Regions from separate parts of the Roseateles sp. DB2 genome, predicted to be linked through region 2. Evidence: predicted binding sites of a transcription regulator. Region 2 holds the regulator's gene; each other region holds the start of a gene.

Region 1 (7,192 bases), on a different contig from region 2:
AGCATCGTGCAACTGCGCAGCGGTGCCATCTGGATGGGCACCAATGAGCGCGGCGTGGCCATCCTGGACCGCGAGTTGCACGTGCAAGGGCATATCGCACCGCAGGAGGGCAGCGGCTTCCGGGGCGGACGTGTGGGCGGCCTGGCACAGACGCCCGACGGCCAGGTCTGGGTGGGTACCGACACCGCCCTCTACCGCTTCAACGAGGCCCGCCAGCTGCTGGGCCAGTACGCGGCCGGCAAGGGCCGTATCCGGCGCCTGATGGCAGACAGCAGCGGCCGGCTGTGGGTGGCCACGCAGGACGGGCTCTTCCGCTACGACGCTGGCCAGGACCGCCTGCAGCGCGTGGCACTCAGCGGCGGCCGCAAGCTCAGCGGCGATGTCAACGCGCTGGCCGAGGACCCGGACGGTCGACTGTGGGTGGGCGGCGAAGGCGGCCTCTACCAGTTGCCCAAGGGAAGCGACGAGCTCGAGGAACTTCGCTCGCCGACCGGGGCGGGGCTGTCCAACCATTCGGTGCTGGGCCTGCTGATCGATCGCCAGCAGCGTGTCTGGGTGGACACCGCCGGCGGCCTGCACCTGCTGAAGGGCTGGCAGGGCCAGGAGGCCAGGTTCGAGCGAATCAGCGAACGCCATGGCCTGGGCGGCAAGGCTTTCGGTGCCAATCTGATGGACGACGAGCAGGGCCGCATCTGGACCCACCGCGCCGTCTTCGATCCCAAGACCGGCCGGCACCACGAACTCAGTGCCGCCGATGGCGCGGCTTTCGGTACCGGCTGGTTCCGCGCCTACGCGCGCCTGGACGACGGGCGCATGCTGGTGGGCGGGAGCAAGGGCGTGCTGGTCATCGACGCCAGCCGCTTCAAGCCCTGGACCTACCAGCCGCCGCTGGTGGTGTCCGAGCTGCGCATTGCCGGCGAGCGCACCTCGCCGGGGCCGCGGGGGCAGACCGTGGTCCTGCAGCCAGGGCAGCGCGACGTCAGCGTGGAGTTCGCCGCGCTGGACTTCAGCAATCCGGCGGTGCTGAACTACCGCTACAGGCTCCAGGGCTATGACAAGGACTGGGTCCTCGGCGAGGCCAGCCAGCGCTCGGCCAGCTACACCAACCTTGATCCCGGCCGCTACCTGCTGCAGGTGCAAGGCAGCAACCGCGTCGGGCAGTGGAGTCCGCATGAACTGCTGATCCCCCTGCATGTGCAGCCGGCCTGGTGGCAGACCTGGTGGGCACGCCTGGGCGGCGTGCTGCTGGGCCTGCTGGGCATCTACGGCATCGTGCAGATCCGCACCGGCTATCTGCGCCGTGCGCAGGCCGTGCTGGAGGCACGGGTGCGCGAGCGCACCCACGAGCTGCTCACGCTGAGCCAGGCGCTGAAGGAAGCCAGCCTGACCGACCCGCTGACCGGCCTGCGCAACCGCCGTTTCCTGGCCCAGCACATCGAGTCCGACATCAACAGCGTGGTGCGCGGCTATGAGGGCGAGGTGCTGCGCCTGGCCCGCGAGCCAGGGCAGGACATGGTCTTCTTCATGGTGGACCTGGACCATTTCAAGCAGGTCAATGACGACTACGGCCATGCCGCCGGCGATGCCGTGCTCGCCCAGATGCAGGCCTTGCTGCGCCAGGTCTTTCGCGATGCCGACTACCTCATCCGCTGGGGCGGCGAGGAGTTCCTGGTCGTGGCTCGCAACACCGATCGCCACCATGCGGCTGAGCTGGCCGAGCGCGCCCGGCGCACGCTCTCGCGCTACGACTTCCAGCTGGATGACGGCCGCACCCTGCGCCGGACCTGCTCCCTGGGCTTTGCCGCTTTCCCGCTGTCGGTGAAATTCCCGCGTGGGCTGGACTGGAGCACGGTGGTGGACCTTGCCGACGCTGCGCTGTATGCCGTCAAGCGCGGCGGACGCGATGGCTGGCTGGGCCTGGTCAGCGCCGAGGCCGATACGCTGGAGGAGCTGCGTGAATGGAGCCGCCGGCCGCTGGCCGAATGGGCGGCCACCGGCCGGCTCAAGGTGGTCGGCTCGGGCCAGCAGCGCGACGCGGTGCCGGCGGCCCAGGCCTGATCAAGGCCCTGGCAAGACCTGACCCCCTGGGCCCAGGTCTGCCGGGCCAGACCCATTACTGCGGGCGGTAGGTCACGGTCAGCGTGTAGCTGCCGGCCGTGTAGCCCTTGACCAGCACATAGCCATCGCTGTTTGTCGTGACGTTGATGGTGCAGGTCTCGGTGGCGGTGCTGCCGTCGGACTTGCAGCCGTAGCTGCTGGTCGTGGGCACCGAGCCGAGCTTGCCGTAGATGTCGATGTCGCCCGTGCCGGTGGTGGACAGCTTGAGGCTGCCGCCCGCCGCGACCTTGAAGGGGCCGTAGCTCTTGGTCTGTCCGGTGCTGAGGCTGCCGGTGAAGGTCTCGGTCCTGTTGGCGGGCGTGGTGGTGGGGCCGTCGCTGCCCAGTTCCACGGCATAGGCCAGGCCCATGCGCGCGAACTTCAGCGAGTGGGCGCCGGTGCTGTCACTGTTGGCCAGGGTGTCATAGGCGGTGTGGATGTTCTTGTTGTCACCGGACATCGAGGACTCGAAGGGCATGGTGGTCGCATAGCCCTTGGCGTTCCAGGAGGCATGGTCGGAGCAGGCATAGCCGCAGCGGTCGGTTCCCACCGTCAGGGTCGGCAGATAGGTCTTGATCAGGTTGGTGACGAAGGTGTTCTGCGCGCTGTCCGTGTAGTCGGTGAAGATGTAGATGTCGCTGGCAGAGCCCTTGTAGTTGGTCATGTCCAGCTGCATCACGCCCACGACGTTGGCGCCGGCGGCGGCAAAGCTGTTGGCGATCTCGGCCGAGCCGCGCAGGCCCACTTCCTCGGCCGCGTAGGCCATGAACTTGATGGTGCGGCGCGGCTTGTAGTTGCTGGCCAGCATGGTGCGGTAGATCTCGGTGAGGCTGGCAACGCCGGAGGCGTCGTCGTCGGCACCGGGTGCGCGGGTGGTCTCGCTGGTACCGGACTGGTTGATCGAGTCCAGGTGGCCGCCCAGGACCACGATCTCGTTGCCGTTGTCCGTGCCCTTGATGGTGGCGATCACCGACTTCTGCTTCCAGCCGCTGTGGGTGAACTGCTCCACCGTGATGTCGGTGCGGCCATTGGCCATGGTGAGCCACTTGTTCTTCAGCCAGTCAGAGGCGTTGGAGCCGGCCGTGGTCGTGTAGTAGCGGTTGGTGTAGTTGTTGGACAGGTCCGAGATGGTCTGCACGATGTTGCTGGCCTGCATCTGCGACAGCATGGGGTTGACCACGGTCTGCTGGTCGATCACGTAGCTGGGACGGGTGGCCAGGGTGCTGCGGTCGGTCAGGATGCGGGCGTTGGTACGGCTGCCGGCGTGCAGATCCAGGGCGCGGCGGCCGTCGCGCTCGCTGGCGTGGTGCATGTAGCCGCCGCAGCGGTGCTGGTTCTCGTGCAGGGCGGTGGACAGTGCGGGCAGCAGGTCTTCGTCAATCTGCACCAGGTGCAGCTTCTCGGCCTTGAGGGCGGCGCTGGGCGTGGCCAGGCCGGCGATGTCGCCGCGGCGCAGCTGGGCCTCGGACACGGCCACCGAGGCCGTGGCGCGGGTGCTCGGCTGCAGCTTCTGCAGCTCGCTGAAGGCGCCATCGCCCAGGCTGATCCAGACCTTGTCGCCGGCCTGGGCCGGGACGCTGAGGCAGAAGAGGCTGGCGGCGAGGGCCAGGGCGGACAAGGCATTCTTGCGTTGCATGGAGGTCTCCTGAAGGTTAGGGACTGGGACCTCACACCGCCCTGCTCGTGGCAGCGAGCAATGTCAGCAGGCCCCTGTTGCTTGCGCGCTGCGGGACTGCCAGCGTCGGCGTCGCCGATTGTTCGGGCGGCAATCGCCCGCCGTGCTCAGGGTTTGTGCTGGATTTGTCGTCCGATCGGCTCATGGCCGGGGGGAAGCTGTAAGACTTGACAGGGGGGCGGGCGTTTCGACCCCCTTGCCTGTTGTGGCAGGCACACGCCTTGTATCAGGACGTAGGGCCGCTCAAGCGCTCACGAGGCAAGGCCCCCGGCCTGGGCCGCAGCCAGGCGCTCGGGCGTGCCGACGTCGGTCCACTCGCCGCCGTAGAGCGTGGCGCTGATACGCCCCTGGGCGATGCCGCGCTCCAGGCAGGGGCGCAGGGGCAGGGGCTGGTCGGGGGGGACGCCCTCGAACAGGCTTCGCTTGAAGAGACCCACGCAGGACCAGGTGAAGCGCGGGCTCACCGCCTCGCCGCTGAGGGCCAGGCCTCCGGGGCTGATGCCGAAATCGCCGCGCGGATGATGAGGCTGGTTGGGTACCAGCCAGAGGTGGGCCAGGCGCTCGCTGGCGGCGAAGTCCTTCGCCGCCTGCACGTCCAGGACCAGGCCTGGCAGGAAGACGTCGCCCGACAGCACCCAGAAGGCCTCGTCGCCCTGCGCGCACAGCAGGGGCAGGGCCTTGGCGATGCCCCCGGCGGTCTCCAGAGCGCGGCCGTGGTCCTTCTGCTCGTCGCTGTAGTGCAGGCGCAGGCCGAAGCGGCTGCCGTCCCCCAGTTGGGCCGGGAACTGCTCGGCCAGCCAGGCGCAGTTGATGACGATGTCGCGCACGCCGGCCGCGGCCAGGGCCTGGATGTGCCAGGTGATCAGGGGCTGGCCGCGCACGCTCAGCAGGGGCTTGGGGGTGTGGTCGGTCAGGGGCCGCATGCGCTCGCCGCGGCCGGCCGCCAGGATGATGGCTCTCATGCCCCTCAGTCTACGGGGCTGCCGGGCTCAGGGCTGCAGTCGTGGAGCCAGGCCCAGAGGTTCGGGCAGGGCGTTGAGCACGCGCTGGAACACGGCATGGTAGGGACCGTCCAGCTCGGCCTGCAACTGGCCCAGGTGGCGGCCGGTGAGGGGGTCCTTGTTCTCGGCGAAGGCCTGGTCCAGATCCTGCCAGTCTTCCTCGCTGAAGAGCTTGAGGGCCGCGGGCAGGATCTCGCGCTCCTCGATGTCCATGTGCTGCAGGTAGTGGTGCACATAGCGCTCGGCCAACTGCTCGAAGGCGGCGCGGCGGGCCTCGCCCAGCATCTCGAAGCCCAGCAGGCTGTGCTCCAGGTCGCGGATGGCGCGCTCGCCGCGGGCATGGTCCTCGTCCAGCTTGTCCAGCAGCTCGCGCATGGCCGGGGCACGGGCGCGCAGCTTGGGGAAGAGCAGCTCGGATTCCTTGGGGTGGTGCAGCCGCTCCGGGAACTCGTCCACGTAGAAGAGCATGGCCCGCAGGGCGGCGAAGTCCGGCAGGGTGCCGGCACGGCGGTGCTCGGCCAGCAGCAGCGGCAGGGTGCGCAGCATGGCGGCCAGGGCGGCATGCTCGTCGCGGATGATGCGCAGGGTCAGGGGCTTGGGGCCGGTCATGGGGTGTCTCCGTGCGTCTTTTCGGGCTTTGCCAAGACTCGCCGCAGGACGCCCCAGCAGCCTTGCCATGGATCAAGAAGCGTGAAGCCCTTGGCGGATATCCAGGGACGTAATCGTTTGCGCGCAGCGAGGGTTTGCCGGCGGGGCGAAGTGAGGCCATCGCCCCTTAAAATGCCGGGTTTACCCCCAACTTACCGCCCGCACCCACCATGGTTGACACCGCTGCAAGCACCCCCACCCTGATGGCCCACGCCATCCGCGCACTGGCCATGGACGCCGTGCAGCAGGCCAACTCCGGGCACCCGGGCGCGCCCATGGGCATGGCCGAGATGGCCGTCGCCCTGTGGGGTCGCCACCTGCGTCACAACCCGGCCAATCCGCACTGGGCGGATCGCGACCGCTTCGTGCTGTCCAACGGCCACGGCTCCATGCTGATCTATGCCCTGCTGCACCTGAGCGGCTATGCGCTTTCGATCGAGGAGTTGAAGAACTTCCGCCAGCTGCACAGCAAGACCCCGGGCCACCCTGAGGTGGGCATCACCCCGGGCGTCGAGACAACCACCGGCCCCCTGGGCCAGGGCATCACCAATGCCGTGGGCCTGGCCCTGGCGGAGAAGATGCTGGCCAAGGAATTCAACCGTGAGGGTCACGCCATCGTTGACCACCACACCTATGTCTTCCTGGGCGACGGCTGCCTGATGGAAGGCATCTCGCACGAGGCCTGCGCCCTGGCAGGCGCCTGGAAGCTGAACAAGCTGATCGCTCTGTACGACGACAACGGCATCTCCATCGACGGCCAGGTTGCTCCCTGGTTCATCGACAACACCGCTCAGCGTTTCGAGGCCTATGGCTGGAACGTCATCGGCCCGGTGGACGGCCATGATGTGGACGCCGTGGATGCCGCCATTGCCGCCGCCAAGAAGAGCAGCGACAAGCCCACGCTGATCATCTCCAAGACGCACATCGGCAAGGGCTCGCCCAACCGCGCCAACACCGCCAAGGCCCACGGCGAGCCCCTGGGCGCAGAGGAAATCAAGCTGACCCGCGAGGCCCTGGGCTGGTCGCACGAGCCCTTCCAGATCCCGGCGGACGTCTACGCTGCCTGGGATGCCAAGACCGCCGGCGCTGACGCCGAAAAGGCCTGGGACGAGCGCTTCGATGCCTATGCCGCCGCCCACCCCGAGCTGGCTGCCGAGTTCCAGCGCCGCATGGCCGGCGTGCTGCCCGCCAACTTCGCGCAGATCGCGGTGGACGCTGTCGTTGCCGCCCACGAGAAGGCCGAGACCGTGGCCAGCCGCAAGGCCAGCCAGCTGGCCCTGGAAGCCTTCACCGCCGCCCTGCCCGAGCTGCTGGGCGGTTCGGCCGACCTGACCGGCTCCAACCTGACCAACACCAAGAGCACGCCCGCCTTCCGCCTGGAAGCCGACGGCAGCGCCAACGGGGGCCGCCACATCAACTACGGCGTGCGCGAGTTCGGCATGGCCGCCATCATGAACGGCATCGCCCTGCATGGCGGCTACATCCCCTACGGCGGTACCTTCCTGACCTTCAGCGACTACAGCCGCAATGCCATCCGCATGGCTGCGCTGATGAAGCAGCGCGTCATCCACGTCTTCACCCACGATTCCATCGGCCTGGGCGAGGACGGCCCGACGCACCAATCCATCGAGCATGTCTCCAGCCTGCGCCTGATCCCGGGTCTGGATGTCTGGCGTCCGGCGGACACCGTGGAGACCGTGGTCGCCTGGACCATGGCCATCGGCAATGCCCAGCGCCCCAGCGTGCTGGCCCTGTCGCGCCAGAACCTGCC
Region 2 (7,192 bases):
CGCCATGGGCGTTTGCTCATGCGCAAAAGCCCTCGCGCCCTTCCGCGAGTTTTGTCGCCACCAAGCGTGATCGGTGTACAGGCAGAAAAAAAGGCACCCGAAGGTGCCTTGCTGTGAGAGGCGGCTCAAGCGCCGCCGTCATCACATATTGTCAATCATGACTTGACCAAATCCAGAGCAGGACACCTGCGTGGCGCCATCCAGCAGGCGGGCGAAGTCGTAGGTGACCTTCTTGGACAGGATGGACTTCTCCATCGAGGCAATGATCAGGTCCGCCGCTTCCAGCCAGCCCATGTGGCGCAGCATCATTTCGGCAGACAGGATCTCGGAACCGGGGTTCACATAGTCCTTGCCGGCGTACTTCGGTGCCGTGCCGTGGGTGGCTTCGAACATGGCGACAGAGTCGCTCAGGTTCGCGCCCGGGGCAATGCCGATGCCACCAACCTGCGCAGCCAGGGCGTCAGACACGTAATCGCCGTTCAGGTTCAGGGTGGCAATCACCGAATACTCGGCCGGGCGCAGCAGGATCTGCTGCAGGAAGGCGTCAGCGATGGAGTCCTTGACCACGATGTCCTTGCCGGTCTTCGGGTTCTTGAACTTGCACCACGGGCCACCATCGATCAGCTCGGCGCCGAATTCCTTCTGGGCCAGGGCGTAGGCCCAGTCACGGAAGCCGCCTTCGGTGAACTTCATGATGTTGCCCTTGTGCACGATGGTCACGCTGGGCTTGTCATTGTCGATGGCGTACTGGATGGCCTTGCGCACCAGACGCTCGGTACCCTCCTGAGACACGGGCTTGATGCCGATGCCCGAGGTTTCCGGGAAGCGGATCTTCTTGACGCCGAACTCGTTCTGCAGGAAGGCGATCAGCTTCTTGGCCTTGTCGCTCTGGGCTTCGAACTCGATGCCGGCGTAGATGTCTTCCGAGTTCTCGCGGAAGATGACCATGTCCGTCTTGTGCGGTTCCTTCACGGGGGAAGGCACGCCCTTGAAGTAGCGCACCGGGCGCAGGCAGACGTAGAGATCCAGCTCCTGCCGCAGCGCCACGTTCAGCGAGCGGATGCCGCCACCGACCGGGGTGGTCAGCGGACCCTTGATGGAGACCACGTAGTCCTTCAGGACCTGCAGGGTTTCCTCGGGCAGCCAGACGTCGGGACCGTAGACCTTGGTCGACTTCTCGCCGGCATAGATCTCCATCCAGTGGATCTTCTTCTTGCCACCGTAGGCCTTGGCAACGGCTGCGTCGACGACCTTGATCATCACCGGCGTGATGTCAAACCCCGTGCCGTCGCCCTCGATATAGGGAATGATCGGCTGGTCGGGCACATTCAGGGAGAAGTCGGCGTTGACCGTGATCTTCTGCCCGCCTTCGGGCACCTTGATGTGTTGGTACATGTGTAGTCGTCTCCGCTAGTCGCGAGGTTGGATGCGGCGGGGTGCCGCCATAAAGAAATCGATTCTATGCCAGCAGAGCTTTCACGGGCCTGATACGCCTTGCAGTCTGGCGTTTCAATGCGGTTTCACCCGCAGTCCGGCATGGAGCGTTCCGGGGCGTTCCCATGGGGGTCGGCAGCCCGGCGCCAGATCGGCGCAATACCTGCAGATGAAGCCCGCTGAAGGCATGTTCATGGGTGATCAGGCGCAATAGGCTTGAACCTGCGCCCAGACACCATGCCCCAGCGCCCAGCCCGCACTCAGCACCAGGCCCAGCCCACCCAGGCGGGTGGCCCAGCGCATGCCGCGCCCCTCCTCCACCTGGCCCAGGCCCAGCAGCTTCCACAGAATGGCCGGCCCCAGTGCCAGCCCGAGGCCGGAGCTGATCGCGAAGGCACCCATCACGGCCGCGCCGCCAAGGGCGCCATTGGCCAGGGCGGCCAGCAACAGGGCCGATTGCAGCAGGCCGCAAGGCCATGCCACCCAGCCCAGGCCCGCCAGCAGGGCGCGCCAGCGCGGGCGCTGCGGCGTGCTCAGCGCAGGGCCGCCCGCGGCCAGCGCGGCGAGTGGGATGGCGCCATCGCGACTGCCTTCGCGCCCGAGTGCAGACAGCCAGGCCGGCTGCCGCGCCTTCCAGAGCAGATAGATGCCCAACGCCAGGGCCGCGAGATGCAGCAGCAGCCACAAGGGTCGCAGCAAGGCCACCGTCTGCCCCCAGTGCGCCATCAGCGAGACGCTGGACGCCGCGACCGCACCGGCCACACCATAGCTGAGCAGGCGCCCGAACTGGAAGCCAAAGTGGGCAGCACTGCGCGGCGAGCCTTGGCTCAGCGCAGCGCACGGGGCGCCGCACATTACGGCACAGTGCGGGGTGCCAGCCAGACCCATGAGCAGGGCCGAGCCGACGAGAGCTGCTTCCATAGGCGGCGATGATGCGAAGTGTGGGTGGTGAGCCTCGGTGCCCGAACGCCTTCTGAGCCAGGGCGGCTGGTCACGAATGAGGGGAACGCTCCCCTCAGATGATGCGCGAGAACTGCGCGCGCGTGCGGTCAGCCTGAAGATAGCGGTCAAAAACCATGGCCACCGCCCGCACGAAGTACCAGCCCAGCGGCGTAACCTGGATGGCCTCGGGCTCAAGCACGACCAGCCCCGTCTCCTGCATGGAAGACAGTTGCTCCAGCTCTGCGCGGAAGTACTCACGCACCTTGATCAGGTGGGCCAGCTCGATGGACTCGAACTCCACGCGGCCCTGGCACATCAGCGCCATGATCATGGCCCGGCGCACCAGGTCATCGCGGGTCAGCGCAAGGCCGCGCTGGATGGGCAGTTGCCCCTGGCGGATGGCGTCGTAGTACTCGGGCAGCGTCTTGGCGTTCTGGCTGTACGTGGCACCCACGCGGCCGATGGCTGAGACGCCCAGGCCGATCAGGTCACAGTCCGGCTGCGTGCTGTAGCCCTGGAAGTTGCGATGCAGCCGCCCCTGACGCTTGGCGACTGCCAGCGAGTCGTTGGGCAGCGCGAAGTGGTCCATGCCGATGTAGGAATACCCATGCCCCACGAAGCCGCTGAGGGCAGTGGACAGCATGGTCAGCTTGGAGGCGGCAACCGGCAACTGGCTGGCATCGATGCGTCGCTGCGGCTTGAAGCGCGTGGGCAGGTGGGCATAGCCGTACAGCGCGATGCGATCGGGCCTGAGCGTCGCCACCTGCTGGATGGTGCGTCGGAAGCTCTCCGGCGTCTGCTGGGGCAGGCCATAGATCAGGTCGACATTGGTGGACTCGAAGCCCAGGGCGCGCGCCTGCTGCATCAGGCTCTCGACCATCTCATAGCTCTGCACCCGATGGACGGCCTTCTGCACTTCCGGGTCGAAATCCTGGACGCCAAAGCTCAGGCGATTGAAGCCCAGCTGGCGCAGGTGCTTCAGGCGGGCCTCGGTGACGGTGCGGGGGTCGACCTCGATCGACACCTCGGCGCCAGGCGCCAGCTTGAAGCGCTGCTTGATCGCCTCCATCAGCCCCGTCAGTTCCTCGTCGCTGAGGAAGGTCGGAGAGCCTCCACCGAAATGCAATTGCGATATCGCCTGCGCTCGCCGCAGCTCCGTCACCGTCAGGTCCATTTCCTGGACCAGAACCTCCAGATACTCTGCGGCCCGGTCATGGTGCTTGGTGATGACCTTGTTGCAGGCACAGTAGTAGCAGACGGACTCGCAGAAGGGAATGTGGATGTAGAGGGACAGGGGCGCCCCGCCTCCCACCACCCCGCCGTCAGCCCGTTGGTTCAGGGCCTGCTTGTACTGCTCGACAGAGAAGGCTTCAACGAATCGGTCGGCCGTCGGGTAGGACGTGTAGCGCGGACCGGACACATCGAAGCGGCGCAGCACATCCTCGGTGATGCCCGGCAGGGCGGCAGTGTTGATGGTTTCCATGTCGCCACTGTGCCAAGCCTGCACAAGCACTGATTGACCTGTATCAAGATTGATCAAGGAGCCCGGGTAAACAATGGCTGCAGCCTTGAGGAGCGTCATGTCCTAGCTTTGCCCTGAAGCAGTCGCGGCCATTGACAATCCCTCGCCGCCCCGGCAGTCCCAGCCCATAATGAGCCCTATGAATACCCAGACCCCGATCAAGATCGAGCCCTTCAAGGTCGCCTGCTCCAGCTGCAATCTGCGCGAGTTGTGCCTGCCCGTCGGGCTGTCCGAGTCGGACCTGAACCAGCTAGACAGCCTGGTGGCCACGCGCCGCAATGTATCCCGCGGGGACACCCTGTTCCGCACGGGCGATGCCTTCCAGTCGCTCTACGCCGTCCGTACCGGCTTCTTCAAGACCTGCGTCTCCTCTGAAGATGGCCGAGACCAAGTCACCGGCTTCCAGATGGCCGGCGAGTTGCTGGGTTTGGACGGCATCAGCAATGACCGCCATTCCTGCGATGCAGTGGCCCTGGAAGACAGTCAGGTCTGCGTGATCCCCTATGGCCAGCTCGAGGAGCTCTCCCGTGAGTTCACCGACCTGCAGCACCAGTTCCACAAGATCATGAGCCGCGAGATCGTCCGTGATCATGGCGTGATGCTGCTGCTGGGCTCCATGCGTGCCGAAGAACGCCTGGCCGCCTTCCTGCTGAACCTCACCCAGCGCCTGCAGGCCCGTGGCTTCTCCGCCTCGGCCCTGGTACTGCGCATGACGCGTGAAGAGATCGGCAGCTATCTGGGCCTCAAGCTGGAGACAGTCAGCCGCACCTTCTCCAAGTTCCAGGACGAAGGCCTGCTGGAAGTGAAGCAGCGCCAGATCCGCATCCTGAACCAGGACGGCCTGCAGAAGCTGGTGAACACCGCGCACTGCAGCTAAAGGCGCCCTCCTCCCTGCAAGCATAAAGCCCGCTGCAAGGCGGGCTTTGTGCTTTCTGAGCTACCGCCTCCTGTCAAGTGAGGCAAGCAGCGGCAGATCGGTGGACCTGCGCCTCGGGCAGCGGTCCGGCCGACCGCTCATTGCGGCCAGCGCCTCGGATGCCCCTGCCCAGATTCAGGCGGCAGCGTGGCCAGCAGCATCGTCACCGCCGAGGCCAGGCTGATCAGCAGCCAGAAGGCCAGGAAGCTCAAGGTGTAGACCGCCTCACGGCTCAGTTGCACCGGTGACATGCCAAACCAGCTCAGGTCCATGGGGTCGACCAGGGCGAAGACCAGCGCCTCGGTCACGCCTGCCATCACGAAGGCCGGCCAGAGTATGTGCATGGCCCAGCGCGCGGGGCCCGGTTTCTCACCAATCAGTCCCATCCCGGTCTCCTCCACGATGGACTGCGAGGGCTTACTTGCCGCTCGCTGGGCCGCCGGTGGCGGCATGGTTACGGGCTGCGATGGCCGGAGCAAGGGCGGCGGCTTGCGGGCCGTCCGCGGCGCTGTCCGCAGAGACACGCTGCTGCGTCTCGATCACAGGGTCCGGATGCTTGATTGCCATGCCCAGGGTCACGAAGCTGGCCAGGACCACCGCCGCAGGGCCGCCGACCACCAGCCACATCATGCGTTCGTGCCACCAGGCGCGCGGCGCGGGTGAGGAAGATTGGATGTCAGCCATGTTTCGCTCCTAGCGGGGAACCACAAAGGTGGATTTTTCGACCAGTTGGCTCGGCATTTCGCCAGCCACGGCATCGCGGACGATGCGGAAATGGATCTCGTGGGCACCACCGCCCGCCGATTGTGCCGTCTGCGGCGGCAGACGCAGTGCCACGGACACCCAGCGCGCCTCGGCAGGCCCGACGCTCAGACGCAGGGGCGGCGTCAGCACAAGGCCTTGCAGCCCGTCCGCGGTGATGGTGTAGGACTGCGTCTGCTCCGTGGCATTCATGACCTGCAAGCGGTAGACGTTCTCGATGTAGCCGTCATCCACCAGACGCGCAAGCGAGGCGCGGTCGCGCACGACGTCGACCTTGAAAGGCGTGCGGGTCAGCATGTGCCAGAACAGGGCTACGCAGATCAGGACCAGGATGCCGGAGTAGATGAGCACGCGCGGCCGGAACATGCGGCGGATCAGCTGCGTACGGCTGAGGTGCTCACTGAGGCCGTTCTGTGTGTCATAGCGGACGAGGCCGCGCGGATAGCCCATCTTGTCCATCACGCCATTGCAGACGTCGATGCACGCCGCGCAGCCGATGCATTCGTACTGCAGGCCGTTGCGGATGTCGATGCCCGTCGGGCACACCTGCACGCACAGATTGCAGTCGATGCAGGAGCCCAGGCCAGCGGCCTTGATGTCAATCTTGCGGCCACGCGAGCCGCGTGGCTCGCCGCGCTCGACGTCGTAGCTGATGATCAGCGTGTCCTTGTCGAACATGGCGCTCTGGAAGCGCGCATATGGGCACATGTACTTGCAGACCTGCTCGCGCATGTGGCCGGCAAAGAGGTAGGTCGCGAAGCCGTAGAACAGCACCCAGAACAGTTCCCAGGGCCCCAGGCCCAGGGCTGCCACCTCAGCCCCAAGGACCTTGATGGGGGTGAAGTAGCCGACGAAAGTAAAGCCGGTCCAGACGGCCAGCAGAATCCAGGCCAGTTGCTTGCCGCCCTTGCGGCCAAGCTTGGCCAGGGACCAGGGCGCGGCATCCAGCTTCATGCGGGCTGCGCGGTCACCTTCGAACTTGCGCTCGATCCACATGAAGATCTCGGTGTAGACCGTCTGCGGGCAGGCATAGCCACACCACAGTCGACCGGCGACTGCGGTGAAGAGAAAGAGCGCATATGCCGAGATCAGCAGCAGCGCCGTGAGGTAGATGAAGTCCTGCGGATACAGGACCAGGCCGAAGACGTAGAAGCGACGGGCGCCCAGATCGAACAGGACGGCCTGACGTGCGTTCCACTCCAGCCAGGGCAGCCCATAGAACAGGAGCTGCGTGAACCAGACCAAGGCCCAGCGCCAGCGGATGAACCATCCGCTGACGGCCTTGGGGTAGATCTTCTTCTGAGCCTGGTAGAGCGACACCATCTCACGGGCGGCATCGTCGCCCGCAAGGGCATTGGACGCTGCTGCGGAGGGGGTATCGCTGCTACTGCTCATGGGGATCAATCCTTGTTGCGAAGGAACTTACTTTGCGGCGACGGCGGTGCCCTGCGACAGGCCCCACACATAGGCGCCCAGCACATGGACCTGCTCAGCGCTCAGGCGCGAGGCGTGGGCCGGCATGACGTTGTTCTTGCCGTTGTTGATCATGGCAATGACAGCGTCCTCACCCCAGCCATGCAGCCAGACCTTGTCTGTCAGGTTGGGCGCACCGATGG
Region 3 (7,192 bases), on a different contig from region 2:
CCTCGCAGGGCTTGATCGAGTCGATTGGCTGGCCGCTGGCGCTGCCCCTCATGCTGGCCATGCTGGGAGGGGTCTTCCTGGCCAGCCACACTGGCAAGGCAGTGGAGACGCTGGCGCAGGGGCTGCTGCGGCCCGACAGCAAGCTGGCCGTGGTGACCGTCTACACCCTGGGCATGACTGCCTTCACCATGATCATGGGCAATGCCTTCGCTGCTTTCCCTGTGATGGCTGCCGGTGTGGCCCTGCCTTTTCTGATCCAGGGCCATGGCGCCAATCCAGCCGCGGTGCTGTCCATCGGCATGCTCTGCGGCTATTGCGGTACGCTGATGACGCCCATGGCGGCCAACTTCAACATCGTGCCCGCCGCCCTGCTGAACCTGAAGGACCGCCACGCAGTGATCAAGGCGCAGACGCCGACGGCCCTGCTGCTGCTGGCGCTTCAGACCCTGCTGCTGTACCTGATCGTCTGAGCCCCGCTATCCATGAGCACGCCCGATTGCATCCTGATCACCGGCTTCGAGCCCTTTGACGGCGAGGCCGTGAACCCCTCCGCCCAACTGGTGCTGCAGTTGCAGGGCGAAGTGGTCGCGCCCGGCGCGCGTGTGGAGGCCGTCGTCCTGCCTTGCGTTTTCGACGAGGCCCTGCGAGCCCTGGAAGGCCACCTGGACCGGCTGCGGCCGCGCCTCGTCCTGTGCTGCGGCCAGGCCGGCGGACGCAGCGCGCTGAGCTTCGAACGGGTGGCCATCAACCTCGACGACGCCCGCATTCCCGACAACGCTGGCGCGCAGCCCATCGACCGCCCGGTCTTTGCGACGGGCCCCGCCGCCTACTTCACGAGCCTGCCGGTCAAGGCCATGACCCAGGCCTTGCGCAGCGCCGGACTGCCGGCCGAGGTGTCCTACACCGCCGGCACCTTTGTGTGCAACCACGTCTTCTACGGCCTGATGCACCTGGCGCAGCGACGCCCCTGGCTGCGCCAGGCCGGCTTCATGCACGTGCCCTACCTGCCCGAGCAGGGGGCCCATCACCCGCATGCGCCCTCCATGGCCCTGGATACCATGAGCGCAGGCCTGCGCCTGGCACTGCGGACGGCCTTGCAGACTGCCGAGGACCTGCACGTGAGCGAGGGCACGATCTGCTGATGCACGGCTTTTGTGTGTACCGCGATCCACCGACGAGCCGGACCATCAACGCCGGCCCGCCATCGCGGCCGCACCCCTGATGGACAGGTCTTGCCCCGACCTCGCGCCGGCCCTCATCTGCGAGCAGCCTCGGCGCGTGATGCTGGGAGCCCGGCATGGGAAGCCTCGCTGGCGCCAGTGGCGCCGCTGGCGATAGGGCGCGAGGAGGCCGCGCCCGAGTGGCTCAGCGCAGGGCCTTCACCAGTGAGTCCATCATGACCTTGAGCGAGCGGTCGTGCCGCGTGATCGGCGGCACGGGGCGCTGAACGCCCAGCAACTGGTAGACCGCCATCTGCGCGGCACGCACCGAATACTCGACCGTGAAGACCACATCGTCCGCGATCTCGACGAACTGGCTGACAAAGGCCAGGTTGCGCGAGCCCGGCGGCACCGGCAGCGGCCGGTCGGCATGCGCCCGTGGCATGAACATGCTGGTGATGTAGGGCATGCGGCAGGGGATGCAGACAGCCTCGTCCAAGACCTCGGGGTCGAAGTTCAGGTGGCCACGCAGCTCCTGCAGGATCTCTGCACCGCTGCACTCGCTCATGGGCTTGGCCACGAAGTTGCCAATGCGGTCAGGCTGCAGGGCATAGCCCCAGAACACCTGCAGGCCCTCCGGCTGGCCTCGGAAATGCGGCTGGTGATAGAGCACCACGGACATCTGCCAGTTCGAGTCCTTGAAAGTCACCAAGCCGCCAGTGCCGGCGCGATTGCCCGTGAAGCCCTCCATGCGGTCGAAGAAGGCCGGCTGCGCGCAGGTGACGGTGAAGGAGAGCCAGTAGGACTCCGTGAGCTTGCCGTTGAAGGCCGCCGGATTGCCGAACTGAGGCCGGCCCTGAGCCAGCTTCTCCCACAGGGCCCAGCCCTGGCTGTCCGTCTTGCTCAGGCGCGGCGCCGGGGCACTCATGCTGCCAACACTGGACGCGTCGGTCATGGAAGCGTTCTGCACGAAGACCAGGTCATCGGGCGCCAGCGTCACGCGGCGCTCGCCCTGGGCGTCACGCAGGGTGATCGAACGGGCCAGGATCTGGTTGTCCTGCTCCTCCAGCGACACGTCCGTCGCGGTCGTGCCGTGCACGAAGCTGACACCGTGCTGCAGCAACCAGGCTTCCAGTGGACGCACCAGGGAGTCGTACTGGTTGTAGACCGTGCGCTTGACGCCGCCCAGGGTTTCGATGCGCGGGAACTCGTTCATGAAGCGGTGCAGATAGCGCTTGAACTCCACCGCGCTGTGCCAGGGCTGGAAGGCAAAGGTGGTCTGCCACATCCACCAGAAGTTGGTCTCGAAGAAGCCGGGCGAAAGCCAGTCGCTGATCTTGCTGCTGCCCAGCGCCTCCTCGCTGGCCTCGGTGAGGCGCAGCAGCTCCAGGCGGTCGGCGTGGCTGAAGCCCATGTGAGAGACATCCAGCTTGTGGCGGCGGCGATCCACCAGCCGGGCCTTGGAGTGCGCGGGGTTCTGCTCGTTGAAGCGAACCGTCTCCTCGAAGACCGAGAGACCAGGCTGGTCCAGCGAGGGGATGGTCTTCATCAGGTCCCAGAGGCACTCGTAGTGATCGGTGGTCAGCATCCGCCCCCCGCGCAGGCTGTAGCCCTGCTCTGGGCGCCAGGCGGCGTCCAGGCTGCCGCCGCTGAGGGGCTGGCTCTCGTAGATGGTGATGTCCGTGCCGGGCACACCGGCGTCTCGGATCATGAAGGCGGCGCCGGCCAGCGAACCGATGCCGCTGCCGAGGAAATGGGCTTTCATTGGAATGCTCCCTGTCAAGAATGAGTGAGGCCCATTCTTCGCAGGGGCGGCTGCGACCGCTTGATTCAGGTCAGCCCGAGAGACGGAGCGAGAGCCCTCTCTAAAGCACAGGCAGGCATTCAGCCCTGCGGATGCCGCGCAGCCCAGGCCCGCAAGGCCTGGCGGTAGGCGTCCATGGCCAGGTCGTGGGCGTCGAAGATGCAAGGGTCGCAGCCATTGCCGCAACAGTCCTCCAGCGCGGGTGGCTGTGGCGGCTGGGGCATGGGGTCGTCGTCGGGCGCGGGTGCGGAGGGCGGACTCATGCGGGCTATTGTCTCGCGGGCGTGCAGACAAGCCGCGGGTCAGCGCGCAGCGGGCCAGGCAGCATAGGGCCATTACGGACCCATCTACGGGGCCACCCATGGGGCCACTGCGGCCACAATGGCGCCATGGCACAAGGCAAACGCATCTCCGTCGACATCCACCCCAGCGCACTGCAGGCCATCCAGGCCCTGGGCGCGGCCGCCCGCCAGGCACGGCAGCAGGCCGGCGAGGGCCAGGCCGCCGCGGCCGCGCGGCTGGGTGTGCATGTGCAGACCATAGGCCGGATCGAGGCCGGCGAGCCCGGCGTGGCCATTGGCCACGTGCTGGGGCTGCTCGCGCTGTACGGGATCTCCGCCGCCCCCCAGAACCTCGCGACACCTGCGGCCGGGGCATGAGCGTCGCGCAACTGGGCGGCCTGCAGATACCGCGCTTCGAGACCGAGCGCCTGTGGCTGCGCCCCTTCTGCGAGGCAGACTTCGACGGCCTGGCGCATTTCTTTGCCAGCCCGGTCTCCGCCACCTATGGCGGCCCCTGCTCGCGCGAGGAAGCCTGGCGCAAGTTCGCGGCCTACCTGGGTCACTGGGCCCTGCGCGGCTACGGCCCCTGGGCGCTGGAATGCAAGCGTGACGGCGCCTTCATCGGCCTGAGCGGCTTGTGGAACCCTGAGGGCTGGGTGGAGCCCGAGATCACCTGGGCCCTGCTGCCCGAGGCCCAGGGACAGGGCTATGCCACCGAAGCTGCGCGAGGCGCCCTGGCCGCAGCCTACGACCACTTCGGCTGGCGCACGGCCGTCAGCGTGGTGGCAGAGGGCAACACCGCGTCCAGGGCCGTGGCCGAGCGCCTGGGCGCACAGCTTGAGCAGTGCATCCCCTTCCGCGGCGGCCAGGGCCTCGTGTACCGACACCGCGGGCCTGACGCGGCCTGAACTCCACGCCCCTGCCTGTTGCCTCAAGCCTGAGCCGCGCGTCCCTGCGCCAGGGTCGGGCCCCGCGCAATGAGCCCCCTGGCCGGCAAGAGCGGCACTGGCACCGGCGCAACCTGCCCGACCTGCTGCACCCGCGCCGCGACCTCGTCATACCAATAGGCCGCAGGCTGTGCGCCCTCGGCGAGTTCATGCCAGGTACGTTCCAGCGCCTGCACCAGGCGCCGGCTGGCGCTGCTGTGCAGCCAGCGCGCAGCCAGGGCCTTCAGCGGCAATTCATGGACCGAACCCAGCCACAGCGCGGGCGGGAGTTCGTGGGTCAGCGGCAGCACCTGTCCGTCCGACTGCAGCACCAGCACAGGTGCCAGGGCCGTCAGGCCCGGCGCCGGCCAAGTGGGCACCAGGCGATCGCGGTGGGCGAGGATCTGGCCCTGGCTCAGTGCGTCCACCTGCACCCTCACGCCGCTGCTCGCCTGCAGGGTCAGCGCCAGGCGCTGCGCCTCGACGATGGCGGCCAGCAGCTCCTGGCCGTCAGGACGCTCATCCAGCAGGGTCTCGCGCGCACGCCCGTGCAGCGTCAGCGGATGCACCTGCACGCTGTGTGCGCCGTGCGCAGCGGCCAGCCCCACGACGTCCTCAAGCTCGTCAACGTTGTGCTGGGTCAGCGTGAAGATGAAGCCGAAGGGTGTGCCCGTGGCCCGGGGCTGCTCCAGCAGACGCAGGGTGCGAGCCCGCGCACCGGCCAAGCCGCGCAACGCATCATGCGTGGCCTCGCGACCGTCGATGGAAATGGCGAGCCGGTCCAGCAGCGGCGCAATGGCCGCCCATCGTCCCGGACTCAGCAGCAGGCCGTTGCTGGTGAGACTGGTCAGCAGCCCGAGCCGGCGGGCATGGCGCAGCAAGCCTGGCAGTTCGTCGTAGAGCAGGGGTTCGCCGCCGGACACCGCCAACTGCCGATAGCCCAATGCCGCGGCATCATCGAGGACTGCGCACAGCAGCTCCAGCGGGAGCTGCTGCGTTGCCCGCGGGCCGGAAGCTGTGTAGCAATGTGCACAGGCCAGGTTGCACAGGCGCGTGGGATGCAGCTGGACGATGGGCGCCACACCCGTAGGCCCGCCACAGCCGGCCTGCAACGCCGGGCGCGCGATGGCACCCGGCGCCGTCCAGGGGGCGAAAAGCTCAGCCACCCACGGCCCCGCGGGCGCCAAGCTGGGTGATGCCGCCTTCCAGCACATTGCCGGGCTGCACCACGTGGCCGAAGTCCAGCTGCATGCGGATCAGGTCCGGCCAGGGCGTGCCATCAATCAGGATGCGTGGCGGCTTGACCTCCCCACCATGCACCCGGTGCCACTTCAGCCAGAACAGCAGGTCGTTGCCGCACATGGGCACGTCATCGCCCGCATAGCTCAGCGAGAGCCGCATGCCGGTGGCGTTGGCCCCACCGTAGACCGTGGCTTCCTCGATGCGGGCCGGCGACTTGTCCATCGCCTGTGCGATCTCCCGCACGGACTCCTCGGTCAGCTGGCGGGCCTTCCAGGCGGCCAGCAGCTTTTCCGAACCACGTTGCTTGTCGATGTTCATGATGGGGACTCCCTTGATGAGGGCAAAGGCGGCCGCGCAGGACGCGCGGCTTGGCCTTCAGACTCTAGGAGCCCCGCGCCGCGAAGCCGCCCACGACCTAGGGGGGCCCGGCCCCGGGAGCGCGCCAACCTAGGGGGATGCCGGGATCGGTGGTTCCCACCGCGAACCCTTGCGCAGGCCGAACGTCCCCGGCGTTAGGCAGGCGCTGGCATCAGGACGGCAACGCAGGGAAGCGCATCGCCTGCCCGCTCTAGACTGCGGATCGCCCCTTGTTCCGCTGACCCCACCCATGAGCTCCACACCGCCCCTGCTTCCCCGCAAGTCCCCGCGCCAGCGCCGTTCGCAGCTGACTGTTGCCAGCCTCCTGGAAGCCGCGGCCCAACTCCTGGAAACGCAGGGGCTGGAGGGATTCAACACCAATGCGGTGGCCGAGCGCGCGGGCGTGGGCATTGGCTCGCTGTACCAGTACTTTCCGTCCAAGGATGCCCTGACACTGGCCCTGCTGGAACGCGAGGCCGCACGCTTCGAGGCCGATGCCATGGCCTCGCTGGAGGTGACAGACGGCCCCGCCGCCCTGCGTCACCTGATCCGGGCCTCAGTACGCCAGCAGCTGGAGCGTGCCGAGCTGGCCCGGTTGCTGGACGAGCAGGAGGGCCGGCCCGAGCTGCGTGCCCATCTGGACAAGGGGCGCTTCGGCCAGCTGATCGACACGCTGCTGCGGCGCCCGGGCCTGCCCCGGCAGGCGGACACCGCCCTCGCCGCTGCAGACGTCGCCGCCCTGATCCGCGGCCTGGTGGATGGCGCGGGCGAGCGGCGGGAAACCGATCTGGCGCATCTGCAGCGCCGCGTGGAGGCGGCGATCTTCGGCTACCTGGAATGGGCCGCGGCCATTGAGCCGGGCCGGCAAGGCCGTGAATGCGAGTCGGGCATGCGGGCCGGCGCCGACCCGGCCTGATCCCACCGGCCAGGCACGCGCGGCCTGGATGCGAGTACCGCGCCGGGGGCCTGCTCCCTAGCATGGGCGGACATTTCAACGCACGGAGCATCCATGCCGCACCCGACCCGCCAGCCCCCCGCCACCATGACCCTGAACCACCTCAGCTTCCCCGCCCCCGACCTGGAGGCCACCACCCGCTTCTTCGAGCAACAGCTGGGCTGCACCGTGCACCGCATGGGCGCCTTCAACTTCCTCAAGCACCAGGGCTTTGACATCGTCATCGAGGACGGCCGCCATCACGAGCTCGGCACCGTCGACTGGCCGCACAACTTCCACATCGGCTTCGAGCTGCCCACGCGGCAGGCCGTGGTCGAGCTGTTCGAGCGCTTCACCGCCCAGGGCGTGCGCTTCACGCAGGCCCTGCATCACGCGGTGCGCGGGACGCGCTTCTTCTGCGAGGCGCCGGGCGGGCTGGTGATCGAGGTGAACACGCGGGAGGATGCGCAGATCCCCATCACTTGAGC
Region 4 (7,192 bases), on a different contig from region 2:
GCTCTTCCAGCCCGGCGCCATCGACTGGACCGATCTGCTGGGCGCCGAGCCGCCATCGCTGCCGGGTCGCTGCCTGGTGATCGGTGCTGGCAAGGCCTCGGCCGCAATGGCCGCGGCGCTGGAGGCCCACTGGCCGGCCGATGCGCCGCTGGAGGGCCTTGTCATCACCCGCCGCCGTCACACGCCGCCTTGGGCGGACTGTCGCCGCATCGAGATCGTCGAGGCCTCGCATCCCGTGCCGGACGCTGCGGGGGCCGAGGCGACGGCCCGCATCCTGGCCCTGGTGCGCGGCCTGCGGCCCGAGGACCGGGTGATCTGCCTGATCTCTGGCGGCGGCTCCGCCCTGCTGAGCCTGCCGCAGCCGGGGCTCACGCTGGCGGACAAGCAGTCGCTCAATCGCCAGTTGCTGGCCTCGGGCGCTTCCATCCAGGAAATGAACTGCGTGCGCAAGCACCTCTCGGCGATCAAGGGCGGCCACTTGGCGGCGGCTTGCGCCCCCGCCCGCGTCGTGACCTTGCTGATCTCGGACGTGCCGGGGGACGATCCCGCGGTGATCGCCTCCGGCCCGACCGTGCCCGATGCCACCCGCTGCGAAGATGCACTCGCGCTGTGCGAGCGCTATCGGCTCGCGCTGCCCGAGTCCGCCTGGGCGGGCCTGCGCAGCGGCGCCTTCGAGACGCCCAAGCCGGGCGACGCCTGTTTCGACGGCCAGCGCATGCAGATGCTGGCCACCCCGCGCCTGAGCCTGCAGGCGGCGGCCGCGCTGGCTCGCACGCTGGGGCTGGCAGCCCATGTGCTGTCGGACCAGATCGAGGGCGAGTCCCGCGAGATCGGCCGCATGCATGCAGCCCTGGCGCAGTTCGTGTCCCGGCATGGCGAGCCCTTCCGCCGGCCCTGCGTGATCCTCTCTGGCGGTGAGACCACGGTGAGCATGCCGGCCGGCCTGCAGGGCAGGGGAGGTCGGGCCACCGAGTTCTTGATGGGCTGTGCACTGGCCCTGCAGGGCGAGCCGGGTGTGCATGTGCTGGCGGCGGACACCGATGGCATTGACGGCTCCGAAGCCAATGCCGGCGCTTTCCTCGGCCCGGACAGCCTCGCCCGCGCGCAGGCGCTGGGGCTGTCGGCAGGGAGCTTGCTGGCCGAGCACCGGGCCTACGACTTCTTCGAGGCTCTGGGCGATCTCTTCAGCCCCGGCCCGACCTTCACCAACGTCAACGACTTTCGCGCGCTGCTGCTGCCTTGAACGCTGCCCCTTGACCTGGCGCGAGTGTCGGATCAGCGGGGTTGACGCAAGTCAAGGCCGCGCCGGGCTGCCATCTCCTGGCCCATGGCCAGCTGCTGGGCCGTGCTGAGGCTGTGCTGTGCGCTGGGGAAGACCCACTGGTTTTCCAGGCGCAGGTGTGCCTTGTGGGTGTCGACGAAGGCGTCGGCGGCGCGGCCCAGCATGTCCTGCTGCAGGACAGGCAGGGCGCCATCCGGCAGCGAGTCCAGTTGAGCCAGCAGGGTGCGCAGCACCTGCCACTGCGCATGGATGCGCTGGTGGTCATCGCGCAGCCGGGTGCATACCTCCTGCAGCGAATCGTCATCCAGCTGCTCCAGCACTGGGAAGACGTGGCGCTCCTCATCCTCGTGGTGCAGCGGCGCGGCGACGTCGAAGTAGCGCCGAATGTCCCGTGCGGCCTCGCGGGCGCTGCCATCCAGGCCCTGGACTTTGAGGTGATGGCACAGGCGCGTCAGCAACTGCAGGCTGCGCTCCACGCGCTCGTGGCAGGCATGCAGCAACTCGAAGGGCTGCTCGTAGCTGCTGCCGAAGCGCTGCTCCGGCGACTGGCTCTGTGGAGCCTGGAACTTGATCTGGGCCATGAGGCTGATTGTGGCCGTGGGCGGGAGCCCCTGGCAGCCATGTCCCTTTGATTCAGCGCAAGGACGCCGGCCGGGCCATGCGTGACAGTCTGCCCATCATCCTGGCACCCTGACCAACACGTGGACACCCTCGACAGCCGCAGCCTGCAATCCGCCCACGCCGCCGTGCGTCCGGCCGGCTTTGACGCCGGCGCCGTGCTGTGCCTGCCATCTGACTGGACGGCCCTGTTGGGCGCTCCGGCCCTGAGCGCTTCCGAACTCCAGGCCCTGCAAGGCATGGCGACACAGCAGTGGGTCCCCTCAGGTAGCTTCGTCTTCACCCGGCAGCAGCCCGCGAGCCAGCTCTACGCCGTGCTTGATGGCTCGGTGGGCCTGGGTCTTGCCCGTGCTGACGAGCCCTTTCACCTGGAGCGCACCGTGCGCGGACCGCAGTGGCTGGATCTGGCCAGCGCCTGGCTGGGGGCCGAGCACGCGCAGGATGCTCGGGCGGTGAACGATGCCCGTGTCGTGGCGCTTCCGCTGCAGCCCCTGCGCAACCTGCTGATGCGTCAGCCGGCCCTGCAGGAGCGGCTGCTGGTGGCCCTGGCGGGCACCGTGCACAGCCTGACCAGCGTCACGCACGATCTGATGCACAAGGACGCCGAACGGCGCCTGGCCGCCTGGCTGCTGCAGTCCTGCGAAGCTGTCAGCGAGCGCGAAGGCCGCGTCGCGCTGAAGGAGCGCAAGCGTGACATCGCTGCCCAGCTGGCCATCACGCCTGAGACGCTGTCGCGCATGATGCGGCAGCTCAACCGCAAGGGTCTGATCGAGGTCCAGGGCTACCAGGTGCGGGTGCTGGACCTCCCGGCCTTGCGCGCGCTCGCAGGCGACTGATCCCGGCATCTGGCCTTTTGCGCCTGCTTTTTTTGCGCCTGCTGCGGCGCAGCATCCACGGTGTTCCTGCCCGGGCCTTGTCTCGGTGAGCTTCCGTGCTTGTTCATGCCCGCTTCAAGCGTGATTTATCACTGCGTCTGCGCTGAAAAGCGTGGTGTGGCTGCGATAGGGATGCCGGGCCAGCTCATCTAGACTGGACCGACAGTCTGACCCAGACCTCATTTGTCCTGGAAGGAGCGCACCGTGCTTGCAGCTGCAGAAAAGTTCTTCTCGAACCACAACGCCCTGCCCACCATGCCCGAGGTCGCCAGCCGCCTGCTGCGCAGCTTCGACGATGACCGCATCAGCCTGGGTGCCATCGCGGACCTGGTGGCCAAGGACGCCTCGCTGGCTGCCAAGGTGCTGCGCTTGGCCAACTCCGCGCGCTACAGCCCTTCGCACACCATCTCCACCCTGCAGGATGCCGCGGCGGCGCTGGGCATGGACAGCCTGCGCAATCTCTCCCTGGCTGCCTGCATGTGCGGGGCCTTCCCCTCAGTACCTGGCCTGGACCGAACGCTGTTCTGGCGCCACAGCCTGGCCACAGCCGGCTTTGCACGCATCCTCGGACGCATGCTGCAGCTGGACGCTGACACCACCTATCTGGCCGGCCTGATGATGCGGACCGGCCAGCTGATGATGGCCTTGTCGGACCCCGGCCAAGTGGCTGATGTCGAGAAGCATGCTGCCGAGCCCGGTAGCCGCTTTTCGCTGGAGATGCACCGTTTTGCCTGCACCCATGCCGACGTCACGGCTTCGCTGGCCCAGCATTGGCATTTCCCTGCGGCCATGGTCGAGGCCTTCAAGGATGCCAACGCGCCGATGGAGATCCGGCCCTTCTCCCTGATGGCCGCCGTGCTGCACATGGCGGAAGTGCTGGCCGATGCGCAGCAGTCCCATGAGGATCCGGTCAAGGCGCTGAATACCGCCGTGCCGGAGCTGGTCGCGCATGTGCATCTGGACCTGGACTACCTGCGCGCCAAGCTGCAGGCAGCCGGCGACCTGAGTTCGGACGCCGACCTGCTGCTGCATTGAGGTCTGTGCAGCGGCAAGGCGGCCGGCCGCGTGACGGGGTCAGGTTTTGCCGCCGGCCTTGCCCAAAGCGGCCAGGCGCTTGCGGGCATCCTCCGCGCCGTCAAACTTGGCCCCTGACTTGAGCGACTCCTGATAGGCCTGCGCGGCCTGAGCCGTCTGGCCCAGCTTTTCCAAGGCCAGGCCCTGGCGGTACTTCAGGTAGGGCAACTGCGGTGCGAGCTTCTGGGCCTGCTGGATGGAGCGCAGCGCTGCCTCGGCGTCACCGCTGGCCAGTTGCACGGCGGCCAGGGTGTCCAGGAAACCGAAGTTGCGCGGCTCCAGGTCCACCGCCTTGCGCGCCCAGTCGAGGGCGGGGCCCAGGTCTTTCTGTTGCTGGGCAGCCAGCCAGGCCATGTTGTTCCAGGCGCCGGCCAGCTTGGCATCAGCCTCGCTGGCCTTGCGGTAGGCCGCCATGGCCTCGGCGGCCTTGCCCTGGGCTTCCATCAGATTGCCCCACTTGAGGTGCAGGGCGGCGGCGTCCTCGCCCTTGCTTTGCGCGACGAAGCGCTCATAGTCCTGCTGTGCCGCCGGCCAGCGTCCGGAGCCTGCCAGCAGGTCCAACTGGAGCAGCTTGCTGCGGGCCAGGGCCGGATCCAGGGACTCGGCCTGGCGTGCCAGCTCTATGGCCTTGTCCCAGCTGCGCTGGGCGGCCTGAATCTCGGCGCTGGCCAGCAAGGGCAGGGGGTTGCGGGGTGCGAGTCCGCTGCTCTGCTCGAAGGCCTTCAGTGCTCCCGCCAGGTCGCGCTGTGCAACCAGGGCCCGCCCCAGTCCAAAGGCCGCCGCCGGATGCATGGGATCAGCCTGGCTGGCCATGCGGAAGCTCGCGGCAGCCTCCTTGGCCTTGCCCTGCGCCAGTTGCAGTTCGGCGAGATCGAGCAGGGCGGGCGTGTATTTGGGGTCGAGCTTGGCGGCCTGCTGGAACTGACGTTCAGCGTCCGCAGCCTTGCCTTGCGCGGCGGCCAGCCTGCCCGCCGTGGTCAGCACCTCGGCGGACTTGGGCGCCAGCGCCAGGGCACGCTGCACCAGCTTCTCCGCACCAACGGCATTGGAGCGGCGCAACTGGACGTCGGCCATGCCCAGCACCGGTTCGTAGGCCTTGGGAGCCAGCTTGGCTGCCAGGTTGAAGGCCGCGTCGGCTTCGGCCCATTGGCCCTTGTCCAGGGCCTGGTTGCCCTTGCGCCAGGCCTCCTCGGCCTCATGCTGACTCAGCAGGAGGCTGTCCGGCCCCAGCGGGCGCTGGACACCGGCCTCGCGTTGCGACAGGCGGTTCTTGTGCGCCGTCTCATTGACCACCGGATTGGCGAACGCCGGCAGGCCCAGTGCAAGGGCCCATGCGAGAACGAGGCGATGAGTACGGGGCAGGTGCATGGCATCAATGGGCTGGCTCCGTCTTGCCGAAGCCGCCTTGTGGAAGAGGTGGATGGAGTGGACCGCTATTGGAGCCCAAGCGCCGGACTTTGTCGTCCCACCTGAATGCAGGGCGCCACAGCGTCGGGACGCGCGCAGGAATCTGGCGGGGCGGCAGAGGAGCCGTTCAGGGCGTATTCCAGATACCACTACGCTGCCAGTTACGCTCTGGCCTGGAAACTAGGGTGTCGGGTTGTTTGACATCTGGCGACGAAGCATTTTGAAACGTATCTGCAAGCCATTGATTCAGTTGACTAAATGGCCATTGGCACGGACTATGCATTCCTCCTGTTGCAGTCGCTGACCGGCTTTACCTCTGGCAGGACTTGTAACGAATCTACTAACGGAGAAATAAGATGAAGGCATTCAAGGTTCTGGCTGGCCTGGCCCTGGTGGCAGGCAGCTTCGCAGCCCAAGCTGCTTCGACCGTGCTGGACACGGGCATCCTGCGCATGGGTGTGGCCGACAACGGCGGTCTGGGTGCTCTCGGCGTGGGCCTCTCCGGCCCCACCGGTGATGCCATCACCCCGGGCTGCCTGTGCGAAGGCTGGGGCGCTGCCGCTTCCGGCGTTTCTGGCTATGTGTATGGCCTGGGTGGCACCGGCGTGTCCTCCGCGCTGACCACCACCACCGTGGCTTCTGGTGCCGGCCTGTCCGCCCAGTCCGTGGTGATGCTGTCCAACGGCCTGCAAGTCACCCACAAGTACTCGTACGCCGCTGGCGGCTCGCTGTTCAAGGTCGAAGTGGTGCTGACCAACACCACCGCTGGCTCGCTGAGCGATGTGCGTTATGCCCGTACGCTGGATTGGGACGTGACCCCTGGCTACTACGACCTGAACTACACCACCGTCTACGGCGGTACGCCGACGGGTCCTGGCGGCAAGGTGCTGCACACCTCGACCAATCCCTTCGCTGTGCCGAATCCCATGGTGTTCCGTTCGCAGGAAGCCAACGTCAACGTGGTGAACACCGGCGGTGACAAGGGTGGTTACTTCGTCTTCGGTTTCGGTGCTCTGGCTGCTGGCGAGTCCACCACCTTCGACACCTTCATCGGCGCTTCGCGCACCGTGGCTGGCCTGAAGGCTGCCCTGGGCTCTGTCGGCGTGGAAGCCTACTCGTACACCACCGGCAACAGCATTGTGGACGGCGAGTACACCCCCGCCTATGGCTACGGCTTCGCTGGTCTGGGTCTGCCCCCGTCCCTGGGCGTGCCGGAGCCGGGTTCCCTGGCTCTGCTGGGTATCGCTGCCATCGGTGCTGGCCTGATCGGTCGCCGTCGCCGCGCCTGATCACCCTGCAACCTGCCGCACCGGCGGCAGGTCAAGTCCTCGAGATCGAACCCCGAGTGCCGCAAGGCCTCGGGGTTTTTTCATGGCGCTCGCTGCGGCCTCAGAACCCTTGCATGGCGCGCAGCAGCCGTTCGGCCGTGGCGGGGGCCTGCAGCGGCGGCGCCTCGGGATTGACGCTGCTCACAGCGTCCTGCAAAGCCAGCAGCACGGCGAAGGGCAGCAGCAGCGGCGGTTCGCCGACGGCCTTGGACCGATGGATGCTGTCGGCGGCATTGGGACGACCGAAGAGCTTCACCCGGAAGTCAAGCGGCATGTCGTTGGCCGTGGGGATCTTGTAGGTGCTGGGCGCGTGGGTCAGCAGCTTGCCGGTGTGCGGATGCCAGCGCAGCTCTTCCGTGGTGAGCCATCCCTGGCCCTGCAGGAAGGCGCCTTCGACCTGGCCGATGTCCAGCGCGGGGTTCAGCGACTGGCCCACATCATGCAGGGCATCCGCACGCAATACCCGGTATTCGCCGGTGAGCGTATCGACCAGCACCTCCGCCACGGCGGCGCCATAGGCAAAGTAGAAGAAAGGGCGGCCCTGAAGGGTCTGGCGGTCCCAGTGCAGCCCTGGCGTGGCATAGAAGCCTTCGCTCCACAGCTGGATG

What was found. Region 2 encodes FNR, which switches genes on or off when oxygen is low (the NO sensors DNR and NnrR bind a similar motif). Its sites were predicted from a motif close to TTGATNNNNATCAA; they were not measured.
Region 1: a site for FNR is predicted at 5,445-5,458, ahead of ACS5PK_RS18950 (hemerythrin domain-containing protein). Genes of this name have one in related genera too.
Region 3: a site for FNR is predicted at 2,986-2,999, ahead of ACS5PK_RS18105 (oleate hydratase). Genes of this name have one in related genera too.
Region 4: a site for FNR is predicted at 1,911-1,924, ahead of ACS5PK_RS10790 (hemerythrin domain-containing protein). Genes of this name have one in related genera too.

What each region holds. Positions count from the first base shown of each region.
Region 1 is NZ_JBPZGY010000015.1:40,589-47,780, forward strand. Features, by position in the region: gene ACS5PK_RS18935 (two-component regulator propeller domain-containing protein) at 1-2,058, shown strand, start outside; gene ACS5PK_RS18940 (M20/M25/M40 family metallo-hydrolase) at 2,114-3,733, opposite strand; gene murU (N-acetylmuramate alpha-1-phosphate uridylyltransferase MurU) at 4,024-4,734, opposite strand; gene ACS5PK_RS18950 (hemerythrin domain-containing protein) at 4,762-5,382, opposite strand; gene tkt (transketolase) at 5,592-7,192, shown strand, end outside.
Region 2 is NZ_JBPZGY010000001.1:247,954-255,145, reverse strand. Features, by position in the region: gene icd (NADP-dependent isocitrate dehydrogenase) at 142-1,395, opposite strand; gene ACS5PK_RS01035 (urease accessory protein UreH domain-containing protein) at 1,636-2,355, opposite strand; gene hemN (oxygen-independent coproporphyrinogen III oxidase) at 2,450-3,859, opposite strand; gene fnr (fumarate/nitrate reduction transcriptional regulator Fnr) at 4,038-4,775, shown strand; gene ACS5PK_RS01020 (hypothetical protein) at 4,913-5,200, opposite strand; gene ACS5PK_RS01015 (hypothetical protein) at 5,232-5,498, opposite strand; gene ccoG (cytochrome c oxidase accessory protein CcoG) at 5,508-6,971, opposite strand; gene ccoP (cytochrome-c oxidase, cbb3-type subunit III) at 6,999-7,192, opposite strand, start outside.
Region 3 is NZ_JBPZGY010000013.1:135,471-142,662, forward strand. Features, by position in the region: gene ACS5PK_RS18095 (5-oxoproline transporter, DUF979 family subunit) at 1-470, shown strand, start outside; gene pcp (pyroglutamyl-peptidase I) at 483-1,142, shown strand; gene ACS5PK_RS18105 (oleate hydratase) at 1,366-2,925, opposite strand; gene ACS5PK_RS18110 (oxidoreductase-like domain-containing protein) at 3,045-3,227, opposite strand; gene ACS5PK_RS18115 (helix-turn-helix domain-containing protein) at 3,354-3,623, shown strand; gene ACS5PK_RS18120 (GNAT family N-acetyltransferase) at 3,620-4,153, shown strand; gene ACS5PK_RS18125 (radical SAM protein) at 4,177-5,337, opposite strand; gene ACS5PK_RS18130 (hypothetical protein) at 5,330-5,731, opposite strand; gene ACS5PK_RS18135 (TetR/AcrR family transcriptional regulator) at 6,021-6,686, shown strand; gene ACS5PK_RS18140 (VOC family protein) at 6,780-7,190, shown strand.
Region 4 is NZ_JBPZGY010000005.1:293,975-301,166, forward strand. Features, by position in the region: gene ACS5PK_RS10785 (glycerate kinase type-2 family protein) at 1-1,243, shown strand, start outside; gene ACS5PK_RS10790 (hemerythrin domain-containing protein) at 1,276-1,863, opposite strand; gene ACS5PK_RS10795 (Crp/Fnr family transcriptional regulator) at 1,984-2,736, shown strand; gene ACS5PK_RS10800 (HDOD domain-containing protein) at 2,980-3,810, shown strand; gene ACS5PK_RS10805 (tetratricopeptide repeat protein) at 3,850-5,217, opposite strand; gene ACS5PK_RS10810 (PEP-CTERM sorting domain-containing protein) at 5,613-6,545, shown strand; gene xdhB (xanthine dehydrogenase molybdopterin binding subunit) at 6,646-7,192, opposite strand, start outside.